DNA from 2 places in the Aliidongia sp. genome. Region 1 is predicted to be linked to the other one. Evidence: riboswitches for the same ligand, from Rfam matches in the RefSeq annotation. Region 1 holds a riboswitch; the other holds the start of a gene.
What was found. A riboswitch is a leader RNA that binds a small molecule or an ion and turns the genes downstream of it on or off. The one in region 1 is predicted to bind cobalamin.
Positions count from the first base shown of each region.

Region 1 (5,635 bases):
GCCGGCGCGCGGCGGACGCGAAGGCGTACCACCGCCTGGCCGATTTCGGCGAAGCCGGCGGCCGTGGCGTCGTAGAGGCCCCTGCCTTCCGGCGTCAGGGTGACGGCGCGCGGAGTGCGATGAAGCACGCGCACGCCCAGATGCTCCTCCAGTTGCCGGATCTGGTGGCTGATGGCGGTCGGCGTCACGAACAGCTCCGCGGCAGCGGCCTTGAAACTGGAGCGGCGCGCGGCGGCCTCGAAGGCGCGCAAGGCGGTCAGCGGCGGTAGATCGTGAATGGCCATGATGAATTGAAATCATCTTTTGAGTGAGGAATTCGATTTTGAATCCCAATTGGTAAGGGCTTATTTTCAGTGCTGTCAATGATCCGATGATGTCAATTCATCATTGATGGACGAGGAAGCCCCTGGAATGACCGAATTCGTTGCCGGCCTGATCGATGTGTTCGCCGAGACGCCGCTGAGCGGCAACCCGCTGGCCGTGGTGGAAGATGCGGACGCGCTCGATACGGATGCCATGCGCCGCATCGCGCGGGAATTCAATCAGGCGGAGACCACCTTCCTGTTGAAGAGCGAGCGGGCCGACTGGAAGCTGCGGTCGTTCACCGCCAGCGGCGCCGAAGTGTTCGGTGCCGGCCACAATGCCTTGGGCGCATGGCTGTGGCTCGGCTACCACGGCCACCTCGGTGCCCTGGAGACGGCGAAGACGTTCCATCAGGAAATCGGCGATGACGTCTTGCCGATCACCTTGCAGGCCCGGGATGGCCGTCTTCACGGCCGGATGCGGCAGGCGGCTTTGCGGCTGGGAACGCCGCTCGACACGTTGGAGCCGCTCGCCGAGGCGCTCGGTCTGCGCCTGGACGACCTGCGGACCGATCCGGCGCCGCGGGCGGCGGATACGGGTGCGGCCCACCTGATGGTGCGGGCGCTCGATCGTGCGGCGGTGGACCGCGCGGAGCCGTCGGCGGAGAAATTGGTGACGGTCCTGCGGTCCGCCGCGGCGGAGGGGTGCTATCTCTATGCCTTCGACCAGAGCGCGCCGGCCGACGCCTATGCCCGCTTCTTCAATCCCGCAATGGGGCTGTGGGAAGATTCGGCGACCGGCACCGCCGCGGGTCCGCTCACGGCCTATCTGGGCGCCCAGGGCCGGTTGGCCGCCGACAACGAACTGACGATCGAGCAGGGTGTCCGGATGGGGCGGCGCAGCCTGCTCCACGTCCGCCTCGCGCCCGATCCGGAATTGTCGGGATCGGGCGTCGTGGTCCTGCGTGGCGTGCTGCAGGTCTGAGGCGGATCCCGCGTGGCGGCGTTATGCGCGATGCCGTTGCATGTGGTTCACGCCCAGCAGCCGCCATGTCCTGCCGTCATCGGCGGAACTCTCGAAGCGCGAGGTGAACGTATCGGTCTGGACGTCGTCGATCGCCCATCGTTGGATGGCGCCGTCCGCGTCACGCCCGGTCAGCGTGTAGCCGCCCTCTGCATCGTCGCCGTTGACGACGAGGGTCGAGCCCTGGGCGGGATAGATCCAGACCAGGGTCCAGCGCTGGTGCTTGGCGTCATGGAAGCCGATCGCCGTGCCATAGGGGTTCGGTGTCCCGTCCAGGGAATCCGACGTCCAGATCTCCTGCATCGCCGCGCCGTCCAGGATCCAGCTGTAGGTCACCTGGCCATGATAGGTCCGCAGCTTGCCATCCTTGTCGTGGATTTCGTACGTCACGTCCCAGCTGCCCAGCAGGCGGTCGAACAGCGGGCTCCCGGATGCCGCGGTCGGGGCAGCCACCGACGCCGCGGGGGCCGGCGTGCGCCCGTCGGCGGGCGCTCCGGCGCAGCAAAGCAGCGAGATCGTCGAGAACGCCAGCCAGCGCATGAGGGTCACTCCGAATGGGTTGGCACTTGCGCCCGCGCGACGCTCAGGCCGGAGGCGATTCCGGCTCCATGACGCGACCGGCGTGCCGAAGCGAGGAAAGCAGCATGCGCGACAAAGCCGGCGCATGGCGCCAGTCCGGATCCCGCGCAGGATCGTAGATCGTGACGTCGATGCCGAGCGCCCCGGGATCGCCCAGGATCGGCACCAGCATTTCTTCGAGCGCATCGAGCGCCAGGCCGGGTTCGCCCGGGCTGTCGACGGCCGGCAGCACGCTTTCGGCCAGGACGTCGAGATCGAGATGGATCCAGAAGCGATCGATCCCGCGACCGGCCAGATGCTGCAGGGCAGCCCCGGCGCTCGGTACGACGCCGATGCGGGCGATGTCCTGGACGGTCCATTGGGCGATGCCGGCCGCCGGGAAGTCGGGATAGGGATGTCCCGTCCCGTCGACGTTGCGTTCGCCCAACTGCACGGCATCGAGCGGCTCTACCAACGGGCCCGCCACCCCGTCCCATCGGGTCAGAGTCGCCTCGCCCTTGCCGGTGGCGAGCGCCAGATCCATGCCCGCGGCCGCGCCCAGCCGCTGGGTGGTGTCGTAGTTGGATGGGTTGGCATAGTCGCTGTGGCCATCGATATGGACGAGACCCAGCCGACCCGCGCGGCGGGCACCCAGGAGGCATCCCAGCAGGATGCTGCAATCGCCGCCCAGCACGACGGGGAATCGGCCGGCGCCCAGCGCGTTCGCCACCGATGCCGCCAGTCGCTCCGAATAGGTGCGGATGGTGAGACCGTTGCGCAGACGCGTGCCCGCCTGTGCCTCGGCGCGATAGGCCGGTCGATCGAGCACGATCGTTTCGGCCGGCCTCAGCGACCCCTGAAATCCGGCCTGGCGGAACGCTGCCGGCGCTTGCCAGCAGCCCGGTTCCGGCCCCGGGCCGGTCGGGCTCAGGCCTAGATTGCTGGGCGCCTCGATCAGGCTGATCCCGGGCGGGGCAATGGCCGCGGCGGCGTCGGACAGGGCCATCAGGCCGAAGCTCGCGACGGAGCCGGCCAGGACGGTACGGCGTGACGGTGGTTTCAAGAAGGACATGGCGGCGCCTGGACACGGGATCGGAGGCGCTGAGCCTCGTGCAGCGGTCGTCCTGGGACAAACGAGTTCCCCATCTGCTATGCACAAGGCTGCCTTATGGGGAGCCGTCGCGTGAGACTGCCGCCACTTGCCGCCATCCGCGTGTTCGAAGCTGCCTCGCGCCATCTGAACTTCACCCGGGCTGCCGAGGAACTCGGCATGACCCAGGCCGCGGTCAGCTGGCAGATCCGGCAGCTCGAGGCGCGGCTCGGCGTCAGCCTGTTCACCCGCCGGCCGGGGCGGCTGGCGCTGAGCGAGGCGGGTGCCGCCCTGGCACCGTCGGTCCAGCAGGGGTTCGACATCCTGGCCAGGGGCTTTGGCGCGCTGGATGCGGGCGGGCGGGCGCTCAAGATCAGCGCCGCGCCGACTTTCGCCAGCCGTTTCCTCGCGCGCCGGCTCGGCGATTTCCAGGCCAGGCATCCCGGCTACGACGTGGACATGGCGTCTTCGACCCGCTTCGCCGACCTGGACCAGGGCGAGGCGGACCTGGCGATCCGCAGCGGATCGGGCGACTGGCCGACCCTGGTCGCCCAGCCGTTGATGCCGGTCCTACGCTCGCCCCTGCTCAGTGCGGCGCTCGCGTCGGCCCACGCGCCGCTGGCGCAGCCCCGCGATCTGCTGGGCCTGCCCGGCCTGTGGCAGGACGCGGCGGATTGGCGGCGCTGGTTTGCGCTCGCCGGTACGCCGGCCGAGCCGCCGTCCGGCGGGCTGCGCCTGGAAAGCCAGGAGATGGCGGCCCAGACCGTCGTCGCCGGCGAGGCCGTCGCTCTGCTGTCGCCCCGGTTCTTCGCCGATGAACTGGCGAGCGGCGCCCTCGTCCAGCCGTTTCCGGTGACCTTGGAGGGACCGGACTGGTTCTATCTGGTCCATGCCCCTGCCCGGACTGGGGAACCTAAAATCCGCGCCTTCATCGCCTGGCTGACGGACCAGGTGACCACGCCCGGCGGCAGCCATTCCGCTTGACGCCACCGGGCGCCGCTGCGCCATATTCCGCCGTCACGGTTCCCCGGTTCGCAAGATCCGGGGCTAAGAGGGAAGCCGGTGCGCCGATCCGATCGGCAAGGCCGGTGCTGCCCCCGCAACTGTAAGCGGTGAGCGGCTGTCGACAGCGTCACTGGTGCCGCAAGGCACCGGGAAGGCCAGGCAGTCGCCGCGACCCGCGAGCCAGGAGACCTGCCGTGATCGATGTAACGTCCGCGGGCGGGGTGTCCTGGTCGGTCGCTTGCCGGTGCGGCGTCCGCCGCGTCTCCCGCCATGCGTCCCCTCGGCCCGAGCCCGCTCTCTCGGAGCCGCCGCTTGACCGAACCGATCCAATCGCCGGCCCACCCTGCCGCCACCGCGGCCGACCTCGTGCTGCACGATATTGTCTGGACGGTGCCGGGCCGACGCATTCTCGACGGCGTTTCGCTGCGGGTGGCACCGGGCGCGTTCGTCGGCCTGGTCGGACCCAACGGCGGCGGTAAATCCTCGCTGCTGCGCTGTGCCTACCGGGTCCATCGGCCCCAATCCGGCTCGGTCCTGCTGGACGGCATCGACCTTTGGAAGATCGCCCCGCGGACGGCGGCCCGCCGGATCGCCGCGGTGCTGCAGGAGACGCCGAGTGGCTTCGGGCTGACCGTGCGCCAGATGGCGGCGCTCGGCCGCACGCCGCATCTGGCCGGCATGGCCGACGAGAGTGCCCAGGACCAGCGGATCGTGGCGGATGCCCTGGCGCTCGTCGACCTGGCCGATGCCGCCGACCGGTCGTTCGACCTCCTGTCCGGCGGGGAAAAGCAGCGCGTCCTCTTCGCCCGCGCGCTCGTCCAGCAGCCGCGCCTGCTGATCCTCGACGAGCCGACCAACCATCTCGACATCCGCCACCAGCGCGACCTGCTGCGGCTCGTGCGCGGGCTGGGCGTCAGCGTGCTGGCCTCGCTCCACGACCTGAACCAGGCCGCCGCCTATTGCGATCGGATCCATGTGCTGGATGCCGGGCGCATCGTCGCCGCCGGCACGCCGGCCGAGATCTTCACGCCCGCGTCGATCGCCCGGACCTTCGGCCTCGAGGCCACGGTCGACACAAGGCCCGACGGCCGCGTCTCGCTCCGCTACGAGGCCTGAACCGATGCGCCTGTTTTCGATCCTTCTCCTCTCCGGTCTCTGGGTGGTCCAGGCTTCGGCCAGCGGCTTCCCGGTCACGATCGACAATTGCGGCGTGCCCGAGACGTTCGACCGGGCGCCGGTGCGTGCGGTCAGCAACGACGTGAACATCACCGACACCCTGCTGGCACTGGATCTGCAGGACCATATGGCCGGGTTCAGCGGCGTCAGCGGCTGGAACAAGATCGCGCCGGACCTGCAGGGCAGGCTCGGGGGCGTGCCGGAACTCAGCCAGAAATACCCATCGCTCGAGGTCCTGCTCGGCGCTCGGACGGACTTCTATTTTGCCGGCTGGAGCTACGGCATGCGGGTCGGCGGCGACGTGACGCCGGACACGCTGGCGGACCACGGCATCAAGAGCTATGCGATCCGCGAATCCTGCGTTCATCTGGGGCCGCGACCGGCGGCCAGGCTCGACGACATGTACCAGGACCTGATCGCCATCGGCCGGATCTTCGGCGTCGAAGAACGCGCCCACGCGCTTGCCGCCGGCTTTGCCGA
Region 1 covers NZ_DASZBY010000146.1:20,207-25,841, forward strand. The annotation lists gene VGV37_RS28115 (LysR substrate-binding domain-containing protein) at 1-284, opposite strand, end outside; gene VGV37_RS28120 (PhzF family phenazine biosynthesis protein) at 412-1,287, shown strand; gene VGV37_RS28125 (hypothetical protein) at 1,309-1,866, opposite strand; gene VGV37_RS28130 (arginase family protein) at 1,910-2,956, opposite strand; gene VGV37_RS28135 (LysR substrate-binding domain-containing protein) at 3,068-3,958, shown strand; cobalamin riboswitch at 3,978-4,190, shown strand; gene VGV37_RS28140 (ABC transporter ATP-binding protein) at 4,292-5,095, shown strand; gene VGV37_RS28145 (ABC transporter substrate-binding protein) at 5,100-5,635, shown strand, end outside.

Region 2 (5,635 bases), on a different contig from region 1:
GGAAAAGGCCACTCAGAACGTGTCGCTCGGCCATACCGTGCTGTTCGACCTGGGCACCGACGGGGTGATCTTCTGGGATGGGACGCAGAACCCGGCGGTCATCTCGAACGAGCGGGCCGAGGCTGAGACGACGCTCAAGCTGTCGGCCGTGTCGCTGCAGAAGATGCTCGACGGCGGCATGAACGCGACGCTCGCCTACATGACCGGCTCGCTCAAGATCAGCGGCTCGATGGGCGTGGCGCTCAAGATCAATTCCATGATGGAAGACTGACCGGAGCCGGCGTCAATGGATGGAGCCGCGCGGATGGGGCTGCTCCTGCCGGGTCATGATCGGCGTCGCCTGGTGATGGACCAGCCGCCATAACCCATTCTCCAGCACGAACAGGTTGCTCGCGGCCAGACTGCCGCCGTCCAGCTCCTCCTCGCAGGTCACCACCGCCAGCCCGTCGTAGATCGTCGCGTCCTCTTCGTAGCACAGGATCTGCGGCGGTTTCGGCCCGGTCAGGATGGCGCGCCAGCTCTGCAGCACCAGGGCGCGGCCATGGACCACGGGCCAGCCGGGGTGGATGCAGCTGACCGGCACGTCGCGCGCCCACAGCCGATCCATGGCCGACAGGTCGCGCGCGCCGATCGCGCGATAGAATTCCAGGTTCTGGCTGAGCGCCGTGTCGGAGTTGGTCATCGGTACTCTCCCGGGAAGCCTCCGGACTCTTCTAGCAGATCGTGCGAGGGTTGGAGAGGTCTCGGTCCCTGCGGGCCTCTTTGATCCGTCGGGCCGTCGCGCCGATCCGGAATGAGACCGGCCGTTTCGCTCAAAACCGCCGCGGGCCTTGTGCAGTGCGCTCCCGCAATTGGCGAAGCGGATCCCGGTATCGATCGCTCTTGCAGTCGCCCCGATACTGGCCGAGCCTGAGACATGCCCCACAGCACCGACCCCAACGACTATCAGCGCGCGCCGGTCAAGGTCGTCGCCATGGCCAAGGATTTTCCGCCGGGTCATTCGATCGGCGAGCATGCGCACGAGCGGGCACAGCTGGTCTATGCGGTCTCGGGCGTGATGCGGGTGACCACGCGCGACGGCACCTGGGTCGTGCCGACCCACCGGGCGGTCTGGGTGCCCTCTGGCGAGCCGCACGAGATCCGCATGTCCGGCCCGGTCGCCATGCGCACGCTCTATATCGCCAAAGACGCGTCGGCGAGCTTGCCGACCCGCTGCGGCGTGATCGAGGTGGCGCCGCTGCTGCGCGAGTTGATCCTGGCGGCGACCGATTACGCGCCCGATAGCCTGGACCCGACGGGACGCGCGGCGCTGATCGCGGCCCTGGTGCTGGTCGAGCTGCGTTCCGTGCCGGTCGTGCCGCTGCACGCGCCGCTGCCGCGCGACCCGCGGCTGCTCGCGATCTGCCGGGCGCTGATCGACGACCCGGCGCGCGACGAGGTGCTGGAAGTATGGGCGGGCTCGGTCGGCGCGTCGGCCCGCACGCTCGCCCGTCTGTTCCGCGCCGAGACCGGCATGAGTTTCGGCACCTGGCGCCAGCAGGTTCGCCTGATCGAGGCGCTGGCGCGCCTGGCCGAGGGCCAGTCGGTAACCCTGGTCGCCCAGGACCTGGGCTACGACAGCCCCAGCGCCTTCACCGCTATGTTCCGCCGCACGCTCGGGTCGACGCCCAGTCGCTATTTCGGCCCGACCAGGGTTTGACCCGGACGGGTATCGCTGCCGTCAAGGCGCGTCGGCAGGGTGCTGATCCGACGAAACATTCCTTGACGCGAGTCATCGGTTTGGCGCTAAATCTAGACAGTCACGGTGCTTCGGATCGCAAGATCTGGGGTTGAGGGAAGCCGGTGCGTCGCTGGGCGACAAGGCCGGCGCTGCCCCCGCAACTGTAAGCGGTGAGCGGTTGTCGATACGCGTCACTGGCGCCAGCGGGTGCCGGGAAGGCCAGACAGTCGCAGCGACCCGCGAGCCAGGAAACCTGCCGTGGCTGAAGAATACGTCCGCGGGCGGGGTGTCCCGGCGGTCGCATGCTCCCCGTCCCGGCATCCGTCGGGCCGCTCAGGGCAAGGCGTCCGATTCGAACCCCGTTCGTTTCAAGCATGGGGAACCCGATGTCAGCGCTTGCTTTCGATTTCGACCGCGACGGAAATCTCGTTGAACTTGCCGGATCGCAGCAGCCTGAACCGAAGCGCCCGCAACCGGCCGAGCCGGCACCGGTCCCGGCCGAGCCGGTGCGCCACGCGCCGATGGGCGGCCCCTTGTTCCAGCAGCCGAAGCCCGCCGACCTCACGCTCGACCGGGCCCGCGACGACCTGCTGACCGCGTTCGGCAAGGCGACCCTGCGTGATCGCTACCTGCTGCCGGGCGAGAGCTACCAGGACATGTTCGCCCGCGTCGCCTGTGCCTTCGCCGACAACGTGCGCCACGCCCAGCGGCTGTACGACGCGATCTCGCGCCTGTGGTTCATGCCGGCGACGCCGATCCTGTCGAACGGCGGCACGACGCGCGGCCTGCCGATTTCCTGCTTCCTCAATTCCGTTCCCGATTCGCTCGACGGCATCGTCAATACCTGGAACGAGAACGTCGCATTGGCCTCGAACGGCGGTGGCATCGGCACCTATTGGGGCCAGGTCCGCTCCATCGGCGAAGCGGTCAAGGGCGCGGGCGAGACGTCGGGCATCATCCCGTTCATCCATGTCATGGACGGGCTGACGCTCGCCATCAGCCAGGGCTCGCTGCGCCGCGGCTCGGCCGCGGTCTATCTCGACATCCATCACCCGGAGATCGAGGAATTCCTGGAGATCCGCAAGGCGTCCGGCGATTTCAACCGCAAGGGCCTCAACCTGCACCACGGGATCAACGTCACCGACGAGTTCATGGATGCGGTGCGCGACGGCAAGTCGTTCGCCCTGCGCAGCCCGAAGTCGGGCGAGACCATGCGCGAGGTCGATGCCCGTCAGCTGTGGCAGCGCGTGCTCGAGACCCGGCTGCAGACCGGCGAGCCGTACCTGCTGTTCATCGATTCGGTCAATCGCGCCCTGCCGAAGCACCAGCGCGAACTGGGCCTCAAGGTCACGACCTCGAACCTGTGCAGCGAGATCACGCTCGCGACCGGCATGGATCATCGCGATGAGGAACGCACGGCCGTTTGCTGCCTGGCCTCGATGAACGTCGAGACCTGGGACGAGTGGGCCGAGGAGCCGGGCCTGATCGAGGACGTGATGCGCTTCCTCGACAATGTGCTGACCCATTTCATCACCGTCGCCCCCGATAGCATGGCGCACGCCCGCTATTCGGCGATGCGCGAACGGTCGGTCGGCCTTGGCGTCATGGGCTTCCATTCCCTGCTGCAGCAGCGCGGCATTCCGTTCGAAAGTGCGCTCGCCAAGTCGTGGAACCTGCGCATCTTCAAGAAGATCCGGCGCGAGGCCGATGCGGCCTCGGTCGAGCTGGCGGCTGAACGCGGCGCCTGTCCGGATGCCGCCGAGCGCGGCATGCAGGCGCGGTTCAGCCATAAGCTGGCAATCGCGCCGACCGCGTCGATCAGCATCATCTGCGGCGGCACCAGCGCCTGCATCGAGCCGATCCCGGCCAACGTCTACAACCACAAGACGCTCAGCGGCGCCTTCGTCGTGCGCAACCCGTACCTGACCAAGCTCTTGGCCGACAAGGGCGCCGACACGCCGGAGACCTGGCAGTCGATCGTCGAGCAGGAAGGCTCGGTCCAGCATCTGGAATTCCTCAGCGACGATGAGAAATCGATCTTCCGCACCGCGTTCGAGATCGACCCGCGCTGGATCATCGAGTTCGCCGCCGACCGCGCGCCATTCATCTGCCAGAGCCAGTCGGTCAACCTCTACCTGCCGGCCGACATCGATAAATGGGACCTGCACATGCTGCATTGGTCGGCCTGGAAGCGTGGCGTGAAGAGCCTGTATTATTGCCGCTCCAAGTCGTTGAGCCGCGCCGGTTTCGCCGGTGCCCAGGACAAGGCCGAGCGCATCGAGGCGCCGGTCGAACGACGCGACTACGAGGAGTGCCTGGCATGTCAATGAGCAGCCTGATCCAGCTCGACCCGCGCACGCTCATCGGCACCGGCAAGGTCGGCCTCCTGACCGCGACCGGCACCTACGACGTCAACCGCTATCCCTGGGCCTATGAATTCTGGAAGCGCCAGCAGCAGACCCATTGGATGGGTGAGGAAGTGCCGCTCGGGTCCGACATCCGCGACTGGGCCTCGGACCGGGTGACCGGGGCCGAGCGTAACCTGCTGACCCAGATCTTCCGCTTCTTCACCCAGTCGGACGTCGAGGTCGGCGACAATTACCTGAAGCGCTACATCCCGATCTTCCAGCCGCTGGAAGTGCAGATGATGATGGCCGCCTTCACCAACATGGAGACGGTGCATATCGACGCCTATGCGCTGCTGTTGAAGACGCTCGGCATGCCGCAGGCGGAGTTCGAGGCCTTCCGCGACTATGACGAGATGAAGGCCAAGGCCGACTACATGCACACGTTCGGCGTGGGCACGGTCGGCGACGTGGCGCGCACGCTGGCCATGTTCGGCGCCTTCACCGAAGGCATGTCGCTGTTCGCCAGCTTCGCGATGCTGCTGAACTTCCCGCGCCACAACAAGATGAACGGCATGGGCCAGATCGTCAGCTGGTCGGTGCGTGACGAGAGCCTGCATTGCGAAGGCATCATCCGCCTGTTCCACGAATGGCACCGCGAGACGGGGGCGGTGACGGCCGCCGTGCGCGACGACATCATCGACGTCGCCAAGACCATGGTCGGGCTGGAAGAACGCTTCGTCGAGCTGGCGTTCAGCCTGGGCCATATCGACGGCATGACGCCGGAGGACATCAAGGCCTATGTCCGCTACATCGCGGACTGGCGTCTGACCCAGCTCAAGCTGCGTCCGGTGTTCGGCTATTTCGCGGTCGAGGAAAGCGGCTACCGCCAGATCCAGCCGCATCCGCTGCCGTGGCTGGTCGAGATCCTGAACGGGGTCGAGCACGCCAATTTCTTCGAGCAACGCGCAACCGAATATTCCAAGGGCGCCAGCAAGGGCAGCTGGGACGGCGCGGACGGCGTCTGGTCGATGTTCGATCGGGCGCGCCAGTCGGCATGAGCGCGGTCCGGCACGTCCTGCATGTCTGCACGACCTGCCGGCCGCCGGGCACGGACCCGGCCGCACCGCGCGACGGCGCCAAGCTGTTCGCGGCGGTCGAGACGCTCTATCGCCGCTGGGACGGCCGGGCCGATGTGGCGCTGCATCCGGTCGAATGCATGAGCGGCTGCGACCGGGCATGTACCGTGGCGCTGTCCGCGCCGGGCAAGCCCAGCTACCTGTTCGGCGACAAACAGCCGACTATGGAGACCGCGGCGGCGGCGCTCGACCTCGCCGCCCAATATGCCGCGAGCGAAACCGGCGACCTGCCGCGCAGCGAGCGGCCGGAGCCGTTCAGGCGGGGGATCCTGGCGAAGATCCCGACGAATCCAACGCGATAATTCGCGGGTTCAGGTGGCTTTTTTCAATGCGCCCGGGCTGGCCGGAATTGGAACCGCCGGCCGGCGCTGCGCTCGGTCAGCCAGCCGAAGCCCAGCCCGATGCCGCCCCACAGCACGATATGAATGGCG
Region 2 covers NZ_DASZBY010000143.1:27,329-32,963, reverse strand. The annotation lists gene VGV37_RS27655 (SCP2 sterol-binding domain-containing protein) at 1-271, shown strand, start outside; gene VGV37_RS27650 (nuclear transport factor 2 family protein) at 284-682, opposite strand; gene VGV37_RS27645 (helix-turn-helix transcriptional regulator) at 917-1,699, shown strand; cobalamin riboswitch at 1,786-1,995, shown strand; gene VGV37_RS27640 (ribonucleoside-diphosphate reductase subunit alpha) at 2,242-4,050, shown strand; gene VGV37_RS27635 (ribonucleotide-diphosphate reductase subunit beta) at 4,047-5,126, shown strand; gene VGV37_RS27630 (DUF1636 domain-containing protein) at 5,123-5,506, shown strand; gene VGV37_RS27625 (CbtA family protein) at 5,530-5,635, opposite strand, start outside.
Region 2: it holds a riboswitch for cobalamin, as region 1 does, so the genes downstream of both, VGV37_RS27640 (ribonucleoside-diphosphate reductase subunit alpha) here and VGV37_RS28140 (ABC transporter ATP-binding protein) in region 1, are expected to answer to the same signal.